DNA from 3 places in the Microbispora sp. NPDC046933 genome. Region 1 is predicted to be linked to each of the others. Evidence: riboswitches for the same ligand, from Rfam matches in the RefSeq annotation. Region 1 holds a riboswitch; each other region holds the start of a gene.
What was found. A riboswitch is a leader RNA that binds a small molecule or an ion and turns the genes downstream of it on or off. The one in region 1 is predicted to bind cyclic di-AMP.
Positions count from the first base shown of each region.

Region 2: linked by a shared signal. The riboswitch ahead of ABZ857_RS28685 (CHAP domain-containing protein) and the one ahead of ABZ857_RS04510 (C40 family peptidase) in region 1 are both predicted to bind cyclic di-AMP.
Region 3: linked by a shared signal. The riboswitch ahead of ABZ857_RS40905 (hypothetical protein) and the one ahead of ABZ857_RS04510 (C40 family peptidase) in region 1 are both predicted to bind cyclic di-AMP.

Region 1 is NZ_JBEYWW010000002.1:427,769-435,511, forward strand. It holds gene ABZ857_RS04500 (VOC family protein) at 66-464, opposite strand; gene ABZ857_RS04505 (YafY family protein) at 559-1,575, shown strand; gene ABZ857_RS04510 (C40 family peptidase) at 1,712-2,218, opposite strand; cyclic di-AMP (ydaO/yuaA leader) riboswitch at 2,349-2,506, opposite strand; gene ABZ857_RS04515 (isochorismatase family protein) at 3,116-3,553, shown strand; gene ABZ857_RS04520 (hypothetical protein) at 3,489-4,580, opposite strand; gene ABZ857_RS04525 (hypothetical protein) at 4,651-5,559, opposite strand; gene ABZ857_RS04530 (FAD-dependent monooxygenase) at 5,698-6,906, opposite strand; gene ABZ857_RS04535 (TetR/AcrR family transcriptional regulator) at 6,990-7,571, shown strand.
Region 2 is NZ_JBEYWW010000024.1:29,785-37,527, forward strand. It holds gene larA (nickel-dependent lactate racemase) at 1-1,094, shown strand, start outside; gene ABZ857_RS28665 (hypothetical protein) at 1,096-1,218, shown strand; gene larB (nickel pincer cofactor biosynthesis protein LarB) at 1,375-2,106, shown strand; gene larC (nickel pincer cofactor biosynthesis protein LarC) at 2,103-3,296, shown strand; gene ABZ857_RS28680 (amidohydrolase family protein) at 3,293-4,141, shown strand; cyclic di-AMP (ydaO/yuaA leader) riboswitch at 4,364-4,506, shown strand; gene ABZ857_RS28685 (CHAP domain-containing protein) at 4,813-5,475, shown strand; gene ABZ857_RS28690 (IclR family transcriptional regulator C-terminal domain-containing protein) at 5,757-6,557, shown strand; gene ABZ857_RS28695 (zinc-binding dehydrogenase) at 6,594-7,556, opposite strand; gene ABZ857_RS28700 (hypothetical protein) at 7,668-7,743, opposite strand, start outside.
Region 3 is NZ_JBEYWW010000053.1:26,039-33,781, forward strand. It holds gene ABZ857_RS40895 (site-2 protease family protein) at 1-1,164, shown strand, start outside; gene ABZ857_RS40900 (DinB family protein) at 1,202-1,711, opposite strand; gene ABZ857_RS40905 (hypothetical protein) at 1,781-2,707, opposite strand; cyclic di-AMP (ydaO/yuaA leader) riboswitch at 2,724-2,862, opposite strand; gene galT (galactose-1-phosphate uridylyltransferase) at 2,933-3,991, opposite strand; gene ABZ857_RS40915 (DeoR/GlpR family DNA-binding transcription regulator) at 4,075-4,878, opposite strand; gene ABZ857_RS40920 (TIGR03086 family metal-binding protein) at 5,105-5,671, opposite strand; gene ABZ857_RS40925 (SpoIIE family protein phosphatase) at 5,759-7,492, opposite strand; gene ABZ857_RS40930 (TrpB-like pyridoxal phosphate-dependent enzyme) at 7,655-7,743, opposite strand, start outside.

The DNA of each region.
Region 1 (7,743 bases):
GACTGCGGGCACCCCCGCGAGCAGATCACGGGGTGTTCGGCGGACCTTGCGGCCGGCGGAGCACGTCAGCGGGCGAACTTCTCGATGGCGGCCGGGCTGACAGGGGTGAAGAAGTTGACGAGGTTGCCGTCGGGGTCGCGGAACAGGAGCGACCGGTTGCCCCAGGGCATCGTGGTGGGCTCTTTGACGAACTCCTCGACGAAGCCGACCAGGTTCTGATGCACCCTGTCCACGTCGTCGACGAGGAATTCGATGATCACGCTGCGGTTGTCGGCCGGCCGGGCGGCGCCGGGGGCGAAGAGCGGGACGGTGCGGGTGCTGCCGATCGCGAGGGTGGCGGAGGCGGTCCTGAGCTCGGCGAAGTCCTCGCTGGACCAACTGGCCCGCACTCCCGTGGCCCGCTCGTAGAAGTCGACGAGGCGCGCGACGTCGCCCGTGATGATGCGGATCGATACGAAGTCCATGGTGATCTCCCTGGTTTGTGGGGTCGTTCTCACGGGGCACACTAGGACGGATACCGGACAGGAACCGCCCAGTATTTTCACTAGGTTGTGTGACGTGGCTCGACCTACTCACCGCGTGCTCACGCTGTTGGAGCTCCTGCAGTCGGGAGGCATTCGGACGATGGCCGAGCTCGCCGACCGGCTCGGCGTCGACGAGCGCACCGTGCGGCGGTACGTGGACCACCTGATCGACCTCGACGTGCCCGTCGAGTCGGTGCGCGGCCGCTACGGGGGGTATCGGCTCGCCCCCGGATACCGCATGCCTCCGCTCATGCTGAGCGAGGACGAAGCGCTCGCCGTGCTGCTCGGCCTGGTCGCCGGTCGCCGGTCAGGGTTGACGACGACGACGGGCACGGCGAGTGAGACGGCGGCGGCCAAGATCCGGCGGGTCCTGCCCGAGCGGCTCGCCCGCAGGCTCGACACCGTGCTCGGATCCCTCGCTTTCACGGCTTCGCCCGGCGGGTTCGCCGCCCCGGAGACCGCGGTCCTGCTCTCCGTCGCCGATGCGGTGCGCCACCACCGGCCGATCTCCATCAGGTACACCGCCGCCGACGGCCGGCGCAGCGAACGCACGCTGCATCCGTACGGGCTCGTCGCCCATGCGGGCCGGTGGTACGTGACGGGTGCGGATCCCGGGATCGGCGAGGACCGGACCTTCCGGCTGGATCGCATCGCGGATGCGAGGACCCTGCCCGGTTCGTTCGAGCCGCCCGCCGGGCTCGATCCGGCGCAGCACGTCTTGTCAGGGTTCGCCAAGGCTCGGTATCGGCATGAAGTGGTCCTGCGGATCCAGGGGACGGTCGAGCAGATCCGCGCCCGGCTTCCCGCCGGCGTCGCGACTGTGGAGGAGTCCCCGTCCGCGGGAGGCGCGGATCCGGAGACCGAGGGCTGGCTCCGCGTCGAGTTGCGAGCGGAGCGGCTCGACTGGTTGCCTCCGGTGCTCGCGTCGCTCGACCGGCCGTTCGTCATCGAGCGGCCGGACGAGCTCCGCGGCCTTGTCGTCGCGCTCGCGGACCGGCTGGCGGCCTCCGCCCGCAAGGTCCCGCCGGCGCCAGGCACAGGTGTCGCCTGAGGCGGAGCACTATGGTGTCAAGGCGCCGAACGGCTACTGCGGACTCGGCGTGAGTCGCGCGTCGGCGGAGATGTCCCGGCAGGTGGCGGCCGCGTCGGGACATCTCCGCCGAGGAGGTCTCCACGGCGGCTCGGGGTCAGACTCCGGGACGTACGGCGGTGAGGAAGCCGCTCCTCCAGTAACCGTTGATCTTGTCGACGCTGACCACCGCGCCGCTGTGAGGGGCGCTGATCACCTTCTTGTGCCCTATGTACATGCCCACGTGGCCGCCGCCGTTGGTGAAGATGAGGTCGCCGGGCTTGAGATGTGCCAGGGAGACCTTCTTCTTGACGGCGTCGAGCATCGACCACGTCGTACGCGGGAGCTTGACGCCGGCCTTGCGCCAGGCGAACTGGACCAGCCCCGAACAGTCGAACGCCCGGGGGCCTGTGGCGCCCCATACGTACGGATCGCCGAGGTGCTTCTTCGCCACCCTGATGGCATGCTCGGCCTTCTCCTGCTGGAGAGCGGATTTGGTGAGCTTCTTGGTCGCGGAATCCTCCGCCGCGGAGGACGCGGGGGCCTCGCCGGTCGCGACCCCGGTGACGGGTGGCGTGGGGGGCTCGGGTGAAACGACCCCGGGGGCCGGGGGCGGGGCTGTCACCGTCCCCGGCGCGGCGGCCGCGGGGAGTGCGCTCAGGGCTCCCGCTGAGGCGGTGAGCGCGACGCTACCGATGGTGACGCAGGCAATGCGGAGCAGAGTGGTGGAGTTGGTAGACAGGGGATCTCTCCCTAGGGTCTTCCGCTTGCGCCTACCGGGTTAGCTGACGGATTCGGGCGGGGAAGTCGCCCTACGGCGCTGGCGCGCCGATTCACCCCAGACCTTCGTCGAAGGTCGACTGGTTCCCCGGCTCCGGGCCTCCTTGCTGCACGGATTCGGCATCACCGGCGCCCAGGGGGGCGGAGAGGACATGGCGACGGTGACAGTGGATGTTCGTTTCGAACACGGCCGGGCCGGGTTCGTAACGGCGGCGTCACGTGGACCCCGTCGTAGGGCAAGGAAACTACCAAGTAGCCCCATATTGTCGCAAAGGGTGCAAAACGGTAAGGATCACATAAAAAGGATCAAAATCGTAAAACCGCAGGTCAGGGCAATCATTGGATAAACAAATGTGGCGCTCGTCACACTCGTTGAGCGGTTCCGGGGCCGCCACGGCGGGCGCACATGGTCAGCGAACGGCTCGCGGGGGCGTGAGGTGCGCGGCCGGCGTCTTCGGGCTTCGGTGGCCGTGCGTCAGATGTGCGACGGCACGTCGTACGCGCTGGGCGGTGAGGGGGCTTTGGCCGTCACGGGTGCGCCCTGGTCGGCGGGCAGGCCGTTGCGACGGGCCAGCGTGCCCAGAGCGCTTCGGAGCGCCCGTGTCTCGTCGGGGGCTGAGGCCGTCGGTCAGTTCCGTGTCGAGTTCGGCCGCCGCCGCGGTGCACGCGGCCAGCAGTTCCCGGCCCTCCGTGGTGAGTGCCAGTGTCTGCCTGCGCCGGTCCCCGGGATCGCGCGCCGTACGTGCGTACCGGACCGTCCTGCTGGGACGACGCCGCCTGGCGTGAGACCGTCCTGTCGGCGGGCCGCCCCACCCTGGTGATCCGCGGGGTCACCACGGAGGTCGTGGTGCTGCGCACCGCCCTCGATGCGCTCGCGCATGGCCTCGACGTGCAGGTCCTGGTGGACGCCTGCGGGGGCATCGCCGCCCGCACCGAGGACGCCGCCCTGCGGCAGATCGAGGCCGCAGGCGGCGTGGTGACCTCCGTGGCGGGTTTCGCCGCCGACATGGGCGGAGTGAGGGACTCGCTCCGCCGCATGCTCACCTCTCCGCCTCCGGCCACGCCTCAGCCGGTACGACGACGACAACGCCCCACCGGTTCCCGAGGTCGGCCTGTCACCGCGTACGCCAGAAGGTGCCGTTGGCCGAAGGGTCGTCGGGGTCGCCCTGCGGCACGGTGAACCCCGCACCCCACAGTGTCGCCGTCCCGGGCCTGTGCGCGATCGAGAACAGGGCGGCGTCGGTGCCGGGCTTCCGGGGGATTGGGGCACTCCGCCACGCCGAACCCGTGACGTGCCACAGGGTCGAGTTCCAGTCGCTCTGCACGACCCACACGCCGCCCTCGCCGTCGGGCTCCACCTCCGTGTACGGCTGCGCGTTGGCGGCACCGATCGAGGTGGTCCATGAGCTGCCGTTCCAGCGCATGACCAGGGTGCGGCTGTAGGTCACGTCGTCGCCCTCGTCGTCGGCGCCTTCCCAGGTGACGCCGCCGACGGCCCACACGTTGCCCGGGCCCACGACGGCGATGTCGTGGAGGACAGCGGCGGCGTCAGGGGCGGGAAGCTTGATCGTGGGTGTGGGCGCCAGCGCCCAGGACTTCCCGTTCCACCGCATGATCGCGGGACGATCGCCCTTGGTCCCCGCCGCCCAGACGTCACCGGCCCTGTACGCGTCGACGGCGGCGGCGCGGGCCGGCAGCGGGACGCTCGTCCACGAGGACCCGTTCCAGTGTCTGGCCGAGGCCGTGGACTCGGCGACCGCCCAGACGTCCCTCGCGCCCGTTCCGTCGGCGTCGGTCGCGGAGAAGCCGCTGCCGAGCGAGACGGTGGTCCACCCGCGGCCGTTCCACCGAGCGGCCTTCCCCGGGCCGAAGACCCACACGTTCCTGTTCGAGGTGGCCGCGACGGCCTTCAGCTCGTACGGCGGGCTGCCGGGGACGACCTTCCACGATCCGCCGTCGAACCACTGGACCAGGCCCCGCTGCCTGCCGTTCACCACCCGGTGACCGGCCGCCCACACCGACCCGTCGCCCAGGACGGTGACGTCGTTGAGGACGTCGTCCCCGGGCAGCGTGTTCACCCTGGTCAGCCGCCACGCCGATGCGGCCTCCCCGGCCTGGCGGCCCTGGTGGGTCACGCCCGAGGCCGCCGTGGCCGGCAGGCACGCCAGCCCGAGCGCCGTCATGGCCGAGACGAATACGGTACGCACGATGCTCCCCTCCCGTTCACGAGTACGACGTCCGGGAGAGGTCATACGTTCACGCGGGTGAGGGCGGGACTCACTTCTTCTCCGTCCACGGCTCGTATTCGTCGTCCCCGGGGAGCACCCAGACCTTCACGTCGGGCCTGGTCATCGTCCGTAGCGGTGTCGCCTTGCCGGTCGTCTTCGAGATCCGGTAGACGGCCACCCCTGTCCTGGTCTTCGACCGGACGATCAGGCGTCCCGCCTCGTCGAAGTCGAGATCGTCCATGTGCTGCCCTCGGGGCAATCGCACGGTCACGGTGCCTCTCACCCGGCCGGTACGCAGGTCGAGCAGGCGTATCTTCCGATACTTGGGCCACGAACCGACAGGCGCCGCCGCCGTCACGTAGTCGTTCGCCAGCGCCATCGGCGACAGCCGCGTCTTCAGCCGCAACCGGGCGCGCAGCCCCCGGTCGAACACCGTCACCCGCTCCCCTTCCAGCAGCAGCCGCTTGCTGTCCGGGCTGAATCCCGCGAGCCCCCACGCGTCCGTCCCTCCTGGCGGCGGAAACGTCTTGCCTTTCCGCAGGTCCACCAGGACTCCCAGCCCCGGCGCCGAGGTCCCGGTCACCACGTAACTGCCGTCGTACGACACCGACGGCCACTCCTCGCCGATCGTGTACGCCGTGATGTTCCGGATCGCTCTTTCCTTGCCGTGCAGAGTCCGCTCGACGAACAGCCCGTCCGACTTGCGGAAGTAGAAGAAGTGCCGGCCGTCCCCGCTGATCAGGAACGCCGCCCGCGTCCCGGCGTTGACCGCGTCGCGGGGCGCCACGGCGAGGGCTTCGGGCACCTTCACCACGTCACCGTTGGTCAGCACCAGTTCCCAGGTCTGGGTTCGCTGGGCGTACGCGATCGTGACCGGTGCGGTGGCAGCCGCCGCGGGCTGCCCGCTCAGCGGTACGGCGGTCAGGAGAAGGGTCGCGAGAACCGTACGCAATCTCATGCCGTGTGAGATGCCGGAGAACCGTGAAATGTTGCGGGTTCCGACGAGAGGCGTACCCCCGCGGGGCCGTTGCGTGAGCGGTTCGCGGCGTGGCGGGCCCGGCCGTCGCGACGGCCGTACGAATGACGGTGTGCACGGCTACGAAGCCGGCGTGCGGTAATCCCTGATCGTGATCGCGGTCGCGGCCCTGCGGATCGGCTCGGTGACGCGCTCGATCATGCGGTTCCTTCCCGGCAGATGCGGCATCAGCCGCAGCATCAGCATCTGGAACCGGATCTGCGCCGCGGACTTCAGCACCATGCCCTTGAGGTTGTTCGCGGCGAGCTTCTGGTTCTCCTCGGCGAAGTGCCGCATCTCGCGCTCGTACGCGGCGAACCCGGCGGCGTGGTCTCCCGCCGCCTCGGCGAGGCAGCCCGCGAGAACGTAGGCGCCGGCCAGGGCCAGGCTGGTGCCCTGGCCGGACGCGGGCGAGGCCGCGTAGGCGGCGTCGCCCACGAGTGCCACCCGGCCCGACGACCAGCGGTCCATGCGCACCTGGCTGATCGAGTCCAGGTAGAAGTCCGGCGCGTCCTCCATGGCGTCGAGCAGGCGCGGGACCTCCCAGCCCTGGCCGGAGAAGACGTCGGCGAGCAGCTTCTTCTGCCCGGCGACGTCCCGCCGGTCGCCGGCCGACGGCGGTGAGGAGAAGAGGAACATCGCCTTGGCGTCGTCGCCGCGCCCGGTGCTGTACATCCCGGCGCTTCTGCCCGGGGCCGGATGCATCATCTCCGTGCGGTCCAGGTGGAGATGGTTCGGCACGGTGAAGATCGCGATGTGGTGCCCGAGGTGGTGGACGAACCGGGACTCCTCGCCGAAGACCAGCGCGCGCACGGTGGAGTGCAGGCCATCGGCGCCCACCACCAGGTCGAACGTACGCGGGGAGCCGTTCGCGAAGGTGACGTGCATCCCTTCGGGGGTCTCCCGCAGGGCCGTGATGGAGTCGTCGAAGACGTACTCGACGCCGTCTCCGGTCGCCGCGTGCAGGAGCCGGGTGAGGTCACCCCGCATGATCTCGACGTCGTCACCCTCTCGGCCGCCGAACAGCTGCGCGCTCATCGTGCCGATCTGCCTGCCGCGCGCGTCGACGAAGCGTGCCACCCGCATGTCCGTGCTGTGCCGCCGCACCTCGTCCAGCAGCCCCATGCGGGCGACGACGTCGAGGGCCGCCCCCCGAATGTCGATCTTGTAGCCGCCGTCCCGCAGTGAGGGCGCGCGTTCCACGACGGTCACCGCGAAGCCGTGCTCGCGGAGCCAGAAAGCCAGCGTCAGCCCGGCGACGCTTCCGCCGGAGATCAAGATGTTCGCCATGCCGGGAACTGTACAAGCGTCTCAATCACTTGTCTAGTACGGATGTCCAAGACATTTGTGCTGGCATGGGCTAGGCTCTGAGCATGGGAAACCGGGAAGATCTGCTCGCGGGCGCCAAACGGTGCCTGATGGAGAAGGGATACTCCGGCACCACCGCGCGTGACATCGCGGCGGCCGCCGGCACGAGCCTCGCCGCCATCGGCTACCACTTCAGATCGACGAAGGCCCTGCTCGACGCGGCCCTCATCGAGGCGATGGAGGAATGGGGAAAGGAGATCGAGCAGACTCTCGCCGCCGACGCGTCACTCGACGGCACACCCGCGCAGCGATTCGAGGCGACCTGGACGCGGATCATCGAGTCCTTCGCCAGGATGAGACCGCTGTGGGCCATCCAGTTCGAGCTCATCGCCCAGATGGACCGGCTCCCGGAGCTGCGCGAGGCGTTCGCGACCGCCAACCGGCAGGCGAAGCTGGGCCTGGCGGCGATCTTCGAACAGCTGGATCCGGCCGGGGACGAACGCAAGGCGATGGCAGTGGGCGCGTTCTACCAGGCACTGCTCGGCGGGATGGCGGCCCAGTGGCTCGTCGACCCGGACCAGGCCCCTTCGGCCCGCGATCTCCTCGAAGCGCTGCGCACGATCAGCGCGAAACTGGGGACGGAGTGAACGCCCCGGGCTGACGGCGAGATCTGGGCTCGGGCCGGGATGAGTCGCCGAGGCGGCGGCCCACAGTGGGGGCCGCCGCCCGGTGGGTCACTCGGAGGAGAAGGCGGCGTCGAAGGCGGCGGCCGGTGGGGTGATGGCGTTGAGCGAGCGGATGTAGGCGAGGGATTCCGGT
Region 2 (7,743 bases), on a different contig from region 1:
GGGTCAGGCCCGGCCAGACGGTGGCGATCTCCGCCTGCGACGGGACGAGGCCGCAGCCCAGGCACCTGATGATCCCCGCGATCCTGGCCGAGCTGGACGGGATCGTCGACCTCGGCGACGTGGTGATCCTTGTCGCCACCGGCACCCACCGCGGCAACACCGAGGCCGAACTGCGCGCGATGTTCGGCGACCAGGTCGTGGACGCTGTGCGGATCGTCAACCACGACGCGCGCGACACGTCATCCCTGAAGTGGATGGGCCGCCACGGCAGGGACGTCCCGGTGTGGCTGAACCGGGAGTGGGTGGACGCCGACGTTCGCGTCACGACGGGGTTCGTCGAGCCGCACTTCTTCGCCGGCTTCTCCGGCGGCCCGAAGCTGGTCGCGCCGGGGCTCGCCGCCCTGGAGACCGTGCTCACCCTGCACGACGCGGCCAGGATCGGCGATCCCCGGGCCACCTGGGGCGTGATCGAGGGCAACCCGGTCCACGACGACATCCGCGCCATCGCCGCGGCGACCGGCGTCACCTTCGCCCTCGACGTCGTGCTCGACCGGGAGCAGCGGATCGTGCGGGCGTTCGGCGGCGACCTGCCGCCGATGCACGCCGCCGCCACGGCCGCCGCCCGCGCCGCCGCGATGCGGCCGGTCGCCGAGCCCTTCGACGTGGTCGTCACGAGCAACGCCGGCTTCCCGCTGGACCAGAACCTGTACCAGTCGGTGAAGGGCATGAGCGCCGCGGCCCAGGTCGTCAGGCCGGGCGGGACGATCGTCTGCGCCGCCGAGTGCCGTGACGGCTTCCCCGACCACAGCTCCTACCGGGACGTGCTCACCTCGGCGGCCTCCCCCGAGGCGCTGTTCGAGGAGATCTCGCGCCGCACCGAGACCGTGCCGGACCAATGGCAGGTCCAGATCCAGGCCCGCATCCAGCGGCACGCCCGCGTGATCATGCACACCTCGTACCTGAGCGACGCCGACCTGGCCGCCGCACATCTGGAGCAGACCGGCGACGTCGCCGCCACCGTGCGCGGCCTGCCCGGACGGGTGTGCGTCCTGCCGGAGGGGCCCATGACCATCCCCTACCTCGCCGAGGAGTGACGTGCTCCGCCACCCCCTGATCCACCTGAACCCGCGGCCCGACTCCGCCTTCGCCGCGGCGACGGGGGACGACCGGCTCTACGCCGGCCCGCTGCCGGCCGCCGGATGCGTCGTCCCGGCATGAGCGAGCGAAGCGAGCGAATCAGTAGACACAGCGCGATTCGCTCATGCGGCTCCGAGCCGCCGGGTGAGGAGGTGGCATGAGCGAGCGAAGCGAGCGAATCGATAGACACAGCGCGATTCGCTCATGCGGCTCCGAGCCGCCAGGCGAGGAGGTGGCATGAGCGGGTCGCTGGATCTGGGGTACGCGCGGGTCGACCTGGACCGGGAGGCGCGTCAGGGGCTGCCGGAAATCGTCTACGGCCCGGGCAAACAGGTGGCCGAGATCGCCGGGATCGTCACCGGCCTGCTCGCCGGGAACACCGGCCCCGTCCTGGTGACCCGCGTCGAGCCCGACGTCGCCGCGGCCGTGATCGAGCGCGTTCCCGCGGGCGTGTACGACCGTGACGCCCGGCTGCTGGTCTGGCGACCTGCCCCGCGGCTCGGGCACACGGTGGCCGTGGTCACCGCGGGCACCGCGGACGGCCCGGTCGCGGCCGAGGCCGCCGCCGTCGCGTCCGCCCTCGGGCTTCGGACGGCGCTGATCAGGGACGTGGGCGTCGCCGGGCTGCACCGGCTGCTCGCCGCCGCGGAGGAGATCCGCTCCGCCGACAGCGTCATCGTCGTCGCGGGCATGGAGGGGGCCCTGGCCAGCGTGGTCGGCGGCCTGGTCGAGACGCCGGTCATCGCGGTGCCCACCTCCACCGGCTACGGCGCCGCGCTCGACGGCGTGACCGCGCTGCTGGCCATGCTCACCTCCTGCGCGGCCGGGCTGACCGTGGTGAACATCGACTCCGGCTTCGGCGCCGCCCTCGCCGCCTACCGCCTGACCAGAACGGTGGCGAGACGGACGCCGGGGTCCGCCGGGGGCGCGGCGGCGGGTCCGGCGACCGAGACGGAGGTGCGTGGGTGATCCTGTACGTGAATCCGTTCACCGGCCTGGCCGGGGACATGCTGCTCGGCGCGCTGCTCGACGCCGGGGCCTCGCTCGACGCGGTGCGGGAGGCGGTGGCCGCGACCGGGCTGACCGGCTGGCGCCTGGACGCGGGACGGGTGCGCACCGGAGCGCTGACCGCCACGCGTGTCCGGGTCGACGTCGAGGACGACGCCACCGAGCGTCCCGCATCGGTCCTGATCGAGATGGCCGCCCGGACGGGGCTGCCCGTCGCCGAGGCGGCGCTGACCGCGATAGCCGAGGCCGAGGGCGCGCTGCACGGCGTCCCCGCCGGGGAGGTGCACCTGCACGAACTCGGCGGCCACGACGCCCTCGTGGACATCGTCGGCTGCGCGGCGGCGCTCGGCGACCTCGGCGTGACGCGGGTCCACTGCGCGCCGCTCCCGCTGGGCTCCGGCACGGTCAGGACCCGGCACGGGGTGCTGCCGGTGCCCGCGCCCGCGACCCTCGCACTGCTCGCGGGGGCCCGGGTCCGGGGTGACGCCGCGGCGGGGGAGACGGTCACCCCCACGGGGGCGGCCCTGCTGCGCGGGGCCGGCGCGGTCTACGGCCCGCCGCCGGTGATGACGCTCCGCGCCACGGGGTACGGCGCGGGCAGCCGCGTGCTGCCCGACCGGCCCAACGTGACGGTCGCGATGCTCGGCACGCCCGAGCCCCAGCCCGAGCCCCAGCCCACGGCGCCGCCGGACCCATTGGAACCGGAGCCGGTTCCAGAGTCGGCTCCGGACCTGCCGGCCGGGACCGTCCGGCAGGTCGTGCTCTCGACCAACCTCGACGACGTGACCGGGGAGGTCCTCGCGTACGTCATCGAGCGCGCCCTCGAGGCCGGCGCGGCCGACGCCTGGGTGACTCCGGCCGTGATGAAGAAGGGCCGGCCCGCGCACGTCCTGCACGTGCTGGCGGATCCCTCGCTGGCCGGCGCCCTGAGCGACCTGGTCCTCGCCGAGACCGGCAGCCTGGGCCTGCGCCGCGTCGTGGTGGAGAAGACCGCGCTGCCCAGGCACGTCGAGACCGTCGAACTGCACGGGCAGGCCGTGCGGATCAAGCATGGGCCGTGGGGCGCCAAACCCGAGCACGACGACCTGGTCAGGCTGGCCGCCGCGACCGGGAAACCCCTACGGCACCTCGCGCGAGAGGCTCTCCGATGACGCGTATCGATGCCCATCACCACATCTGGGACCTGTCCCGGCGACCCCAGACCTGGCTGGACCCGCCGGAGATGTCGCCTGTCCGCCGTGACTTCACGCTCTCCGACTACGCGGACGCGGCGGCCGGGGCCGGGATCGGCACGTCGGTGCTCGTCCAGGTGCTGCCCGACGCGGAGGAGACCAGGGAGTTCCTCTCGACGGCGGCTCGGTCCGACGTCGTCGCCGCCGTGGTGGGCTGGGCGGACCTGACCCGGCCCGATCTCGCCGCCGAACTCGCCGCGCTGGCCGCCTCGCCCGGCGGCGACCTGCTGCGCGGCATCCGGCATCTCGTCCAGGGCGAGCCCGACCCGCGCTGGCTGGCCCGCAACGACGTACGGCGCGGACTGCGCCAGGTGGCGGCGGCCGGGCTGAGCTACGACCTGCTCGTCCTGCCCCACCAGCTGCCCGCCGCGATCGAGACCGTACGCGCGCTTCCCGAGCTGAGCTTCGTGCTGGACCATGTCGCCAAGCCGCCGATCGCCCGCGGAGGGATGGACCCCTGGGCCGGGCTGATCCGCGAGCTCGCCGCCTCGCCCAACGTGACCTGCAAGCTGTCCGGCATGATCACCGAGGCGCGGTGGGACGACTGGGACGCCGCGCGGCTGCGGCCGTACGCCGAGGTGGTGCTCGACGCCTTCGGGCCGGACCGGCTGATGTTCGGCTCCGACTGGCCCGTCTGCCTCCTCGCCGGGTCCCTGCCGGCCTGGGCCGGCGCCGCCGACACGCTCCTCGCCGGCGCGGGACTGTCGCCCGGCGAGCGCGACGCGGTGTTCCGGGGGACGGCGGCGCGGGTGTACCGCCTCTGACGCCGAGGGCGGGGCGCGGGCCAGGGGGTCCGCGCCGCCCGCGCACCCGGGCGGTTGTGTGGCGCATCTCACGGTTGGCGGCCCGCGACCGTGAGGACCTGCGGAAGCACTGGACGGCGGCGGCCAGAATGGTGCCGTTTGCCGCTTTTTGGGCCGTGTCTTACTTGTTATCTACTAAGCTTCCCGTGTATTTCGCCGGTGAGCGGTCCTCAACCCGAGGACGACCGGCGACCGCCGAATCCCGGATGTCTTCGATCCCGGGAACCGGGGACCCACGTCTCTTGGGGTGAATCCGGACCATCCGGTAGGGCTACTCCTGGCCCGAACCCGTCAGCTAACCCGGTAGGCGGCCAAGGAGAGGAGAGCGCGTGGAGTGTCGGCTCCACCTGCCCACCCGGTCCGCGTCACGTCGCCGGACCACATGCCCGCCCTGGAACGTCTCCAGGCTTCCGGGGTGATGGCGCGCCCGTGACGGGCTGCCACATCTCCCGTTTCTGATTCCGCCCCGCCGCGGCCGTGTCCTCGGGCGGTCATGCCGTCATGTCTCCATGCCGTCATGCCTGCCGTGACGCCGGCGGGCCGGTTCGTCATGTCTCGAAGCGCGCCATGAGGAGCCTCCGATTTCCACCGATCCGATAGCTCGACAGCTGCTCGACGCCGTCCGCCCCGAACTGGGCTACCGCGAACGAGCCGGGAAACACACGAAGTTCGGCGAGTGGTACGCCGACAACGTCGCCAAGGACCCCGACTTCAAGACCGCCCCCTGGTGCGACATGTTCGTCTCCTGGGCGGCGGACCGGGCCGGGCTGCGGGACCACGTCGGCGAGTTCGCGCTGACCACGCGGCACGCCAAGTGGTTCGAGAAACATCACGCCTGGAGCGACAGGCCCGAGCCGGGCGCCGTGGTCTTCTTCGCCTGGTCGGGGTCCAAGAAGATCCGCGACATCGACCACGTCGGCGTGGTCGAGAAGGTCGTCGGCGGGAAGGTCCACACGATCGAGGGCAACGTCGACGGAGTGTGGCTGAAGCGGAAGGTACGCGACAAGAGCAAGATCGTCGGGTATGGCCTGCCGCGCAAGGTCAAGGTGGAGCCGAAGGCGCCGGTGTCGGTCCAGCCCGTGGCGGCCGTGCACGCGAGCGTCCAGGGCACGGCGAGGCCGGCCGTCAGGAACATGGCGGCCACGCAGGGCCAGTCCCCCGACGCCGTGTGGTCGCCCGGCGACGCCGTCCTGCCGGCCGGTCTGCTGTTCGCGGTGGTCTCCACCGCCGTGACCGGGCTCCGGGTCAAGGCCGCGGCCGCGACGTCCGGCGGACGGCACCGCAGGCGCGGGTGACCTCCCGCGCTCCCAGGGCGATGGGCCGGTGCGGTGCCGGTGGTCCGCACGGGGCCGCCGTACGGCTTCGCGGCGGCCACACTTTCACCGTCCTGTCATGGCGCCGTTAATGCGGACAGAGGTCCGCTGCGCGGTCACGCTGGGGACGGGTCGCCGCCGAACGCCGCGTTACGGTGATGTGAAGCTGGGCATCCCGGACGACGCGGACCGCCGACAGGCGGACAGCCCGCCGGTGTCAGGGTCTAAAGTTGACTCGGCGAGTTCGAGCGGAAGAGGCGTTCATGGCACGAGGCGACACCGGACCTGACTTCATCGAGGCGCTCGCGCGCGGCCTCGATGTCATCAGGGCGTTCCAGCCGGGACGCCCGGTGATGTCCCTGACCGAGGTGGCGGCGGCGACCGGCCTGGCCCGGCCGACCGCGCGGCGCATCCTGCTCACGCTGCAGGAGCTGGGGTACGCCCGCTCGGCGCAGGGCGGTTTCGCCCTCACCCCGCGGGTGCTCGAACTCGGCGTGTCCTACGTCCGCTCCATGGGCCTGTGGGAGGTGGCCCGGCCGCACCTGGAACGGCTGGTCGCCCAGACGAACGAGTCGTCGTCGATCGCCCAGCTCGACGGGTCCGACATCGTGTACGTCGCCCGCGTGGCCGTGCCGAAGATCGTCGCCCTCTCGGTGCAGATCGGGACGCGGTTCCCCGCGCTCCAGACGTCCCTGGGCAAGGTGCTGCTCGCCGCGCTGCCGCCGGACGAGCTGGAGCGGGTGCTGGCCGAGCCGAGCCGGTCGGGCATCGAGCCGCGGTGGCGGCCCGGGCCGCAGGAACGCGACGCCATGCTGCGCGATGTGCGGGCGAAGGGCTGGGCGCTGACCGACGAGCAGCTCGCCCTCGGGATCCGGTCGGTGGCCGCGCCGCTGCGCGACGGCTCCGGCAACGTCATCGCGGCCGTGAACGTCAACAGCCACGCCGCCGAGACCTCGCTGGAGAAGCTGACCGAGGACCACCTGCCGCTGCTGCTGAAGACCGCCGGCGCGATCAGCGCCGACTGGGCCCTCTACGAGTCGGTGCCGCAGGTCACGGCCTCCTGACCCACCGGCCGCGCCTCGACGAGTGGTGAGCGGGTCTTAGGCGGACCCCGGGACGAGGACGATCCTGCCGGATGCGGTTCCGGCCGCCTGACGCCGCCAGGCGGCTTCGGCCTCCTCCAGCGGGACCGTCTCGTGGGCGACGGCCAGCCGCCCGAGCGCCGCCTGCCCGGCGACGAAGACGATCGAGGCGGCCCGCTGCTCGGGGGTCAGCTCGTTGTTGGTGTATCCCAGCAGCCGCAGCGACCTGCTGCGCAGCGTGGAGGAGTCGATCGGGCAGGTCTCGTCCGCCGAGGAGCCGAGGTTGACCCACCGGCCTCCCGGGCGCAGGGCACGGGCCGCCGCGGCCGCCGCCGGGCCGAAGAGCGGGTCGAGCACCAGGTCGGCGGGCCCGTCGCAGGCCTCGGCGAAGCGGGCGGCCAGCGTGGCGACGTCGCCGGTGTCGAGCGCCACCACGGCGTCCGCGCCCGCTTGGCGGGCGCGTTCCCCGGCGGCGGGGGAGCGGGCGCCCGCGACGACCCTGCGGGCGCCGGCGACGCGCGCGATCTGCACGGCGGCCTGCCCGACGACGCCGCCCGCCCCGAGCACCACCACCTGCTCGCCGGGGGCGAGCTCACCGCGCCACGTCAGCGCCATGTGCGCGGCGACCGCCGAGAGCCCGAGCGCGGCCACCGCGACCGGGTCGGTCCCGGCGGGCAGCTCGACGAGGTCGCGCGCGGGCACGGCCGCCGCCTGCGCCATGCTGCCGTCGCCCGGGGCCATTCCGGCCGACGTCGCGAACCACACCGGCCGCCCGTCCGCGACACCGGCCCCCTGCACCCCCGGCACGTACGGCGTGCGCGGCCTGCCGAAGTAGGACGTGCCGGTCGCGCAGAGCAGGTCGAGCGGCGTGACGGGCGCGGCGGCGACCTCGACCAGCGTCTCGCCGGGCCCGGCGACGGGTACGGGCAGGTCGGCCACCAGCGGCGGCCTGCCGGGTTCCACGATCTGCGCTGCGCGCATGTCCCACCCTCCGCTGAAGTCGTCGTCATCGGCGAGAGCCGCCGGCACGCCCCGCACGACATGCCCGGCGCCTCGCCGCCCCCGCCCGCGCTCGGTGGCGGGCAGGCTCGATCACGTCGCGATGTCGGGGTACGGCATCGTCACGTGGGCCAGCCGCCGGGCGTACTCGGTCTGGAAGCCCATCGGC
Region 3 (7,743 bases), on a different contig from region 1:
ACGATGTGGTCACGCAGGCGGGGCGAGACCGAGTACGGCGTGAAGTGGATCCCGCTCGGCGGCTACATCCGCATGATCGGCATGCTGCCGCCACGCCCCTCCGACGATCCCGGCAAGCTCCGCAGCGTCTCCACCGGTCCCTGGCAGGGCCTCATCGAGAACGCGCGGGCGGTCGCCTCGGAGGAGATCCGGCCGGGCGACGAGAACCGGGTCTTCTATCGCAAGCCCTGGTGGCAGAAGGTCATCATCATGACCGGTGGCCCGGCGATGAACTTCGTGCTCGCGTTCGTGCTGTTCGCGGTGGTGGTGATGGGCTTCGGCGTCCGCGTGCAGACGCCGGTCGTGTCCTCGGTGTCCAAGTGCGCCATTCCCGCCGCGGAGGCGGACACGCGCGACTGCCGGCCGGGCGATCCCACGACGCCCGCCGCCAAGGCCGGCCTGCGCCCCGGCGACCGCATCGTCGCCATCGACGGCTCGCCGATCACCGACTGGGAGACCGCCCGGCGGCTCATCCGCGAGCACGGCGCGGGGGTGACGACGCTGGGCGTCGAGCGGAGCGGGAAGCGGGCCGACGTGAGGGTCGACCTGATCGCGCAGGACCTGCCCTCGCTGACCGACCCCGACAAGGTCGACAAGAACGCCGGCTTCCTGGGCGTGAGCCCGACCGTCGTCGTCGAGAAGAAGGGCCCCGGCTACGTCGTCGGGCAGATGTGGGACCTGACCGAACGCACCGCCGTCGCGATGGTCAACATCCCCAAGAAGATGGTCGGCGTGTGGAACGCCGCGTTCTCGGGAGACAAGCGCGACCCGAACGGGCCGATCGGCATCGTCGGGGCGGGCCGGATCGGTGGCGAGATCGCCGCCTCGGACATCCCGGTCGAGAACAAGATCGAAATCTTCATCAGCCTGCTGGCCGGGCTGAACCTCGCGGTGGGCATGTTCAACCTGATCCCGCTGCTGCCGCTGGACGGCGGGCACATCGCCGGCGGGCTGTGGGAGGGCCTCAAGCGGGCCTTCGCGCGGGTGCGCCGCCGGCCCGCCCCCGGTTACGTGGACGTGGCCAAGGCGCTTCCGCTGACGTACGTCATGGCGGCCCTGCTTGTCGTGATGGGCGGCCTTCTCATCTACGCCGACCTCGTCAATCCGGTCCGCCTGTCCGGCTGAGCTCCGTCTGTCCGGCTGCGCCCCGCCGGGCGGGGGGCTACTCGCCGGTCACGCCGTCGATGCGCTCGCGCAGCAGATCGGCGTGGCCGTTGTGGCGGGCGTACTCCTCGATCATGTGGCACATGATCCAGCGCAGCGAATAGTGGACTCCCTGGCGGTCCGCCTTCGTCATCGCGTCCAGGTCGGCGCAGGCCTCCTCGGCCGCCCGCGCGTGCTCGATCTCCGCGCGCCAGGTCGCGAAGGCCTCCTCGGCGGACGCGGTGTCCACGTTGTCGAACTCGCCGTCCGGGTCGTCGTCGCTGTAGTAGATGCCGCCGAGGTCCTCGCCGTTCAGCCGCCGCCGGAACCAGGACCGCTCCACGTCGGCCATGTGCCGTACGAGGCCGAGCAGCGACATGCTGGAGGGCGGCACGGAGCGCAGCCGCAGCTGCTCCTCCGTGAGGCCCTCGCACTTCACCGCGAGGGTCTGACGGTGCCAGTCCAGCCAGGCGCGCAGCATCGCGCGCTCGTCCGCGACGACAGGGGGATCGATACGTGTGTCGGTCATTCCGGCATCCTGCCCCGAGCCGCGGCGCGGAGTCACGTCAATTGAGGTCGCTTCAGGCGGCCTGCGGGCCTAGTACATCGAGATGTGTACGTGGTCGTAGTGGTTGGCGGTGATGCCGCCGCGGTCGGACATGGTCCGCCAGCCCGGGTGGCCGAGGTTGTAGATGCGCTGCTGCCAGATCACGTACATCACGCCCAGCTTCGGCCCGTTCTTGATGGCCCAGGCGGCCAGGCTGTCGCCGAGCGCCTTCATCTCGGGGGAGGGCATGGCGCCGCCCGAGCTCATCATGAAGTCGCAGGCGCGCCCGAGCGGGTGCTCGCCGCTGTTCTCGGCGCGGTAGCAGCCCACCGGGAACCGCAGGTCGAAGTGCTTTTCGACCTCGGTGCGCATGAGCCGCATCCGGGGCGTGATGTTGTCGGCGCCGCCGGGTAGCTCCGGCGCCCACCCGCCCGTGCGCTTGCCCGGCGCGGTCGGGATCAGCGCGTCGAGCCTGTCCTTGATCTCGTCGATGAGATCCTCGGCGTCCTTCCGCTGTCCCGCGACCTCGGCGGCCTGCGCCTTGAGCTGTTCGGTCAGCGTCTTGGCGGCGTCCGCGGCCCGCTGCCGTTCGGCGCGGACCTGGTCGAAGCGCGCGAGCCTGGCGGCCTGCTCCTCCTTGAGCTGGTAGTTCAGCGCGGCGGTGTTCATGTCGGGCAGCGCCATCGCGCTCTCGGTCTGGTAGCGCAGCCCGGCCATCTGCCGTACGGCGTCCCTCGCGGCCTCGTAGTCGGTTTCGGCCTTGGCCAGCCGGCCGCGCGCCGCCTTCTCCTCGACGCGGGCCTTGGCGAGGGCCACGCGTTTGGCGTTGTAGTCGCCGATCAGCCGGTCGACCTTCTTCCGCAGGTCCGACAGCTCCTTCTTGAGCTGCTTCTCCGTCGGTTTGGGGTCGGCGGCGCCCGGGGCGGCCGTGCCGAACACGAGGACGGCGGAGGCGAGCACGCCGACAGCCAGGGGCAACGCGCGGGGCAGAGCCCACTCCTCTCCATCTGCCGACCGGGTTAGCTGACGGGTTCGGGCTGGAGGAGCCCGGGCAGGCGACTGCCTTGACCCCAGGTGCGTGGTTGGGTCCCCGGCTCCCGGGCAGGGTGCCCGGGATTAGGCGTACCGGCTGTGACCGCCGGTGTCAGGGATACTAGTGGTAAAGAAACGATGGCTGCCACCCAAGTCGCAACCATTCGGAGATCAAGCCGTTACCACCTCGCGGAGCATTCGGGCGGCCTCCTCCGGGAGCACGTCGTTGACGAACGCGCCCATGGCCGACTCCGATCCGGCGAGATACTTCAGCTTGTTCGGCGCCCGCCGGATCGTGAAGAGCTGCAGGTGGAGATAGGCGAGGTCGCGCCGGTAGGTGACCGGGGCCTGGTGCCAGGCCGCGACATAGGGCATGACGACGCCGAACAGCCCGTCCAGGCGGCGCAGCACCTCGATGTAGAGCGGCGCGAAGGCGGCCCGTTCCTCGGGCGACAGCGCGGGGATGTCGGGCACCCGGCGGTGCGGGTAGACGTGCACCTCGAACGGGTACCGCGCGGCGGCCGGGACGAAGGCCGTCCAGTACTCGTTGGCGGCCACCACCCGCGGCCCCCTCCGCTCGGCGGCCAGGACGTCCGCGAACAGGTTGCCGCCCCGGTGGCGGGAGGCGGCGTCCAGCATCTGGCGGGTACGCGGCGTGACGTACGGATAGGCGTAGATCTGCCCGTGCGGGTGCGGCAGCGTGATACCGATCTCGGCGCCGCGGTTCTCGAAGCAGAAGACCTGCTCCACGCCGGGCAGGGAGGACAGCTCGGCCGTGCGGTCGGCCCACGCCTCGACGACCAGCTCGGCCTGCGCGTCGCTCAGCGAGCTGAACGACGCGTCGTGGTCGGAGGTGAAGCAGACGACCTCACAGCGCCCGATCCCCGGCCGCACCTCGCTCAGCCCGCCCACCTGCTCGTACGCGCCCGTGTTGAAGCTGAACGACGGGAACCGGTTCTCGAACACCGCCACCTCGTACGGCGAGGGGATCTCCGAGCCGGGATGGGCCGGGCAGAGCGGGCACTCCTCGGCGGACGGCAGGTGGGTGCGCGTCTGGCGGTGCCGGGCGACGGCCACCCACTCGTCCGTCAGGGGGTCGTAGCGCAGCTCGGAGGCGAGCGGGCGCGGCGGCAGGTCCCTGGGGTCGGCGGCGCTGTGGTCGGCGTCGTCGCGCCGGTCGAAGTAGATCAGCTCGCGGCCGTCGGCGAGATGGGTGATGGTGCGCTTCACAGAGCGGTCTCCAGCTTCACAGAGCGGTCTCCAGCTTCACGGTGCGGTGTCCCGGGTCACAGCGGGCTTCCAGAGGTCCGGGGTCACAGTGCGTTCTCCAGCTCGGTCTCCCCGGACGGATCGGCGAGGAGGAGCTCGCCCGCGTGCTCCGACAGCGCGGCGCGCGCCTCCTCCGGCAGGCCGACGTCGCTCACGACCATGTCGGCTTCGCCGAGGGTGGCGATCGTGCTGATGCCGATCGTCCCCCACTTGGTGTGGTCGGCCAGGACCACGAGCTGCTGTGCGGCCGCGATGAGGGCGCGGTCGGTCTCCGCCTCCAGCAGGTTGGGGGTGGTGTAACCGGCCCGGACGCTCATGCCGTGCACGCCGAGCATGAGCGTGTCGACGTTCAGGGAGCGGACGGCCGCCACGGCCACCGGGCCGACCAGCGCGTCGGAGGGCGTGCGCACGCCTCCCACCAGTACCACGGTCTGGTCGGGCCGTCCCGCCCGGTGGAAGACGTCGGCCACCTGGACGGAGTTGGTGATCACGGTCAGCTCGGGCACGTCCACCAGGTGGTGGGCCAGTGTCCAGGTCGTGGTCCCGGCCGACAGGGCGACGGAGCTGCCCGGCCGGACGAGCATGGCGGCCCGGCGGGCGATGGCCTCCTTCTCGGCCTGCTGCCGCACCGACTTGGCCGCGAAGCCCGGCTCCTCGGTAGAGCCGGTGCCGGTGGCGGTCGCCCCGCCGTGCACCTTGACGATCAGGCCGCGCTCCGCGAGGACCTCCAGGTCGCGGCGGATCGTCATGTCCGAGACCCCGAGGTCGCGTACGAGCTGCGCGACGCGCACCCCGCCGGTTCTGCGTACCCTCTCCAGGATCGCCTGCTGCCGTTGCTGGGCCAGCATCCACCACTCCTGTCAACAGATTCAAACAAATTATGCCGCACGCACGTGGAGACATGTTGAGTTGGGGTCCGGGTACTTGCCGCTCGCGGTCCGGGGGAGGACATTGAGCGAAAGCCGTACTCGACGGAAGGCGGTCGTGATGGGCAGGCGCGCACGCAAGTCGAAGGCACGCAAGAAGAAGAAGGCCAACCACGGCAGGCGGCCCACAGGCCGGTAGACGGCAGTCCTAGGGGTTCCTGCCCCAGGCGGCGAGCAGGTGAGTCTGCTGGTCGGCGCCGGCCGGGACGTCCCGCTCGTCCCCGATCACGCCCGCCTCGCGGTAGTCCTCCCGCGCCTTCTCGAACCATTCCGAGCAGGAGGCGACGAGCTCGGGGTCGAGCCGTTCCGGCCCGCCGATGGCACGTGCCAGGTCCCAGGTGTGGATCAGCGCGTCCGCGAACAGCTCGGTGATGTACTCCTCACCCGGCACGTCGCCGAAGGACAGGTGGGTCACGCTGGTCAGGGCGCCCTCGGCGTACACCGCCTGGACGGCGCCCTGCGCGGACGCCTCGAACGCCTTGAGCGGGTCGTCGCCGAGCACGTCGCCCTCGAAGGCGTCCCCCACCTCGGCGACCGTACGGCCGGACAGCAGCTCGGGGGCCCACAGGTTCTCGGCCACGACGTGGTTGACGAGCCCCCGGACGTCCCAGTCGACGCAGGGGGTCGGCAGCTCCCACTGTCCCCGGCGGACGAGATGGAGGCGGTCCCCGAAACCGTCCAGCGCCCTGCGGTACGCGTCACGGATGTCGATCATGTCCCCTCCTCGCCACGAACTCCCCGTTCGAACGTAACTCTTCTCAACGATCAGTCATACACGCTCGCCGGGGAGGGAACGCCCGGGTCAAGGGAGGTGCTGCTCGACCCAGACGATCTTTCCGTACGGAGTGGGCCGGGTGCCCCAGCGATAGGCGAACCGCTTGATCAGCTGGAGACCGCGGCCGGTGTCCTCGTCGGGGGTGGCCGTGCGCGGGGCGGGAGTGGCGGGGGAGCCGTCGACGACCTCGACCACCAGCGTGCGGCCGCGCAGCAGGCGCAGCTCGATCGGCGGCCAGCCGTGCTTGAGCGCGTTGGTGACCAGCTCGCTCACGATGAGCTGGGTGCTGTCCACCAGGCCGCCCAGGCCCCACCTCTGCAGCGTGCCGCGGACGAAGCGGCGGGCGTGCGAGACGAACCGCGGGTCGGACGGCAACGGGCAGGCCGCCACCTCGTCCGGGTCGAGATCGCGCACCCGGGCCACCATCAGCGCGATGTCGTCACGCTCGTGGCCCGACCGCTGGCTGCTGATGATCACGTCGCACATGTCGTCCAGGTCCTCGACCGGACCGGCGAGCAGGCGGCGCAGCCCCATGATCCCGGCGTCCAGGTCCCGCTCCCGGCTCTCCACGAGACCGTCGGTGTAGAAGGCGAGCACGCTCCCGGCCGGCAGGACCATCTCGCGCGACTCCAGCGGGTCGCTGCCGATGCCGAGAGGCAGGCCCGACGGCAGCTCGATGATCTCAGTCGACCGGTCGGGGTGCAGCAGGATCGGCGGCACGTGCCCGGCACGGGAGAGCGCGCAACTGCGCGTCACCGGGTCGTAGACGGCGTAGATGCACGTCGCGATCTGGCTCGGGTCGAGGTCCTGGCTCATCAGGTTGAGCCGGAACAGCACCTCGTCGGGTGGCAGGTCGAGGCTCGCGAGCGTACGCGCGGCCGTGCGGAGCTGGCCCATGGTCGCCGCGGCCCTGGTCCCGTGGCCCATGACGTCGCCCACCACCAGGGCCGTACGGCACCCGGGCAGGGCGATCACGTCGTACCAGTCGCCCCCGACGCCCATCAGGTCGCTGGCGGGCAGGTAGCGCGAGGCGATGTCCATGCCGAGCGCCTGCGGCAGCTCGACGGGCAGCAGGCTGCTCTGCAGGGTCAGCGCGGTCCTGCGCTCCCGGGTGTACAGGCGCGCGTTGTCGATGCACAGGGCGGTTCTGGCGGCCAGGTCCTCGGCCACCACCACGTCCTGCTCCTCGAACGGCAGGCTTTCCGGGCGCCTGGTGAAGATCAGGCAGCCGAGGACCCGTCCCCGCGCGCGCAGGGGCACCGCGAGGAACGAGGAGTCGGTCAGGAGCGAGGCGACCGCCTCCTCCCGGTCCAGGCTGGCGCCGATCAGCCGGGCGCTCTCCTTGTCCAGCGCCGGGTACATCAGCGGTTTCCCGCCGGCCATGCACTGGGCCTGCGGGAGGATGGCCGGGTAGACCGTCGCCTCGCCGACGGGGAAGGCATTCACCCAGGAGTCCGGATCGGCGCCGGCCACGCCCAGAGCGACCCGGCGCACGAGGGTCGTCCCGTCCACCGGCCGGGACGACAACTCGCCGTCCGCCATGAGACGGTCCTGCACCATCACGGCCGCCGCGTCGGCGAAGCGGGGGACCGCCACGTCGACGAGCTCGCGGCTCGTCTCGGCCAGGTCGAGCGTGCTGCCGATGCGCCGGCTCGCCTCGTTCAGGAAAGCCAGCCGCTCGTGCGCGGACGCGGCGCTGCTGCGGCGCCACTGCGCCCGGTTCCCCGGCGCGGGGTCCTTGATAACGCAGTTCCGGTTCAACGAATTCTCCGGAGAGAGCGGATGGTGTTCCAGAATCGTATGGAGCTGATACCGCGCATTTCAGCCGTTTGACATGAGTGCTCCGGTCGGTATGACGCCGCGATGGCGCAGCCGTACCCGCCGGTCAAGGGACGAAACGGATAACGGTGGGCATGCGTCGCATCAGACGGCGGGCAGGTGCGCGAGAGCCGCGTCGATACGCTCCTGCGGAAGCGTGAAATCCTCCAGGCGACCGGCGAGACGGCTCTCGT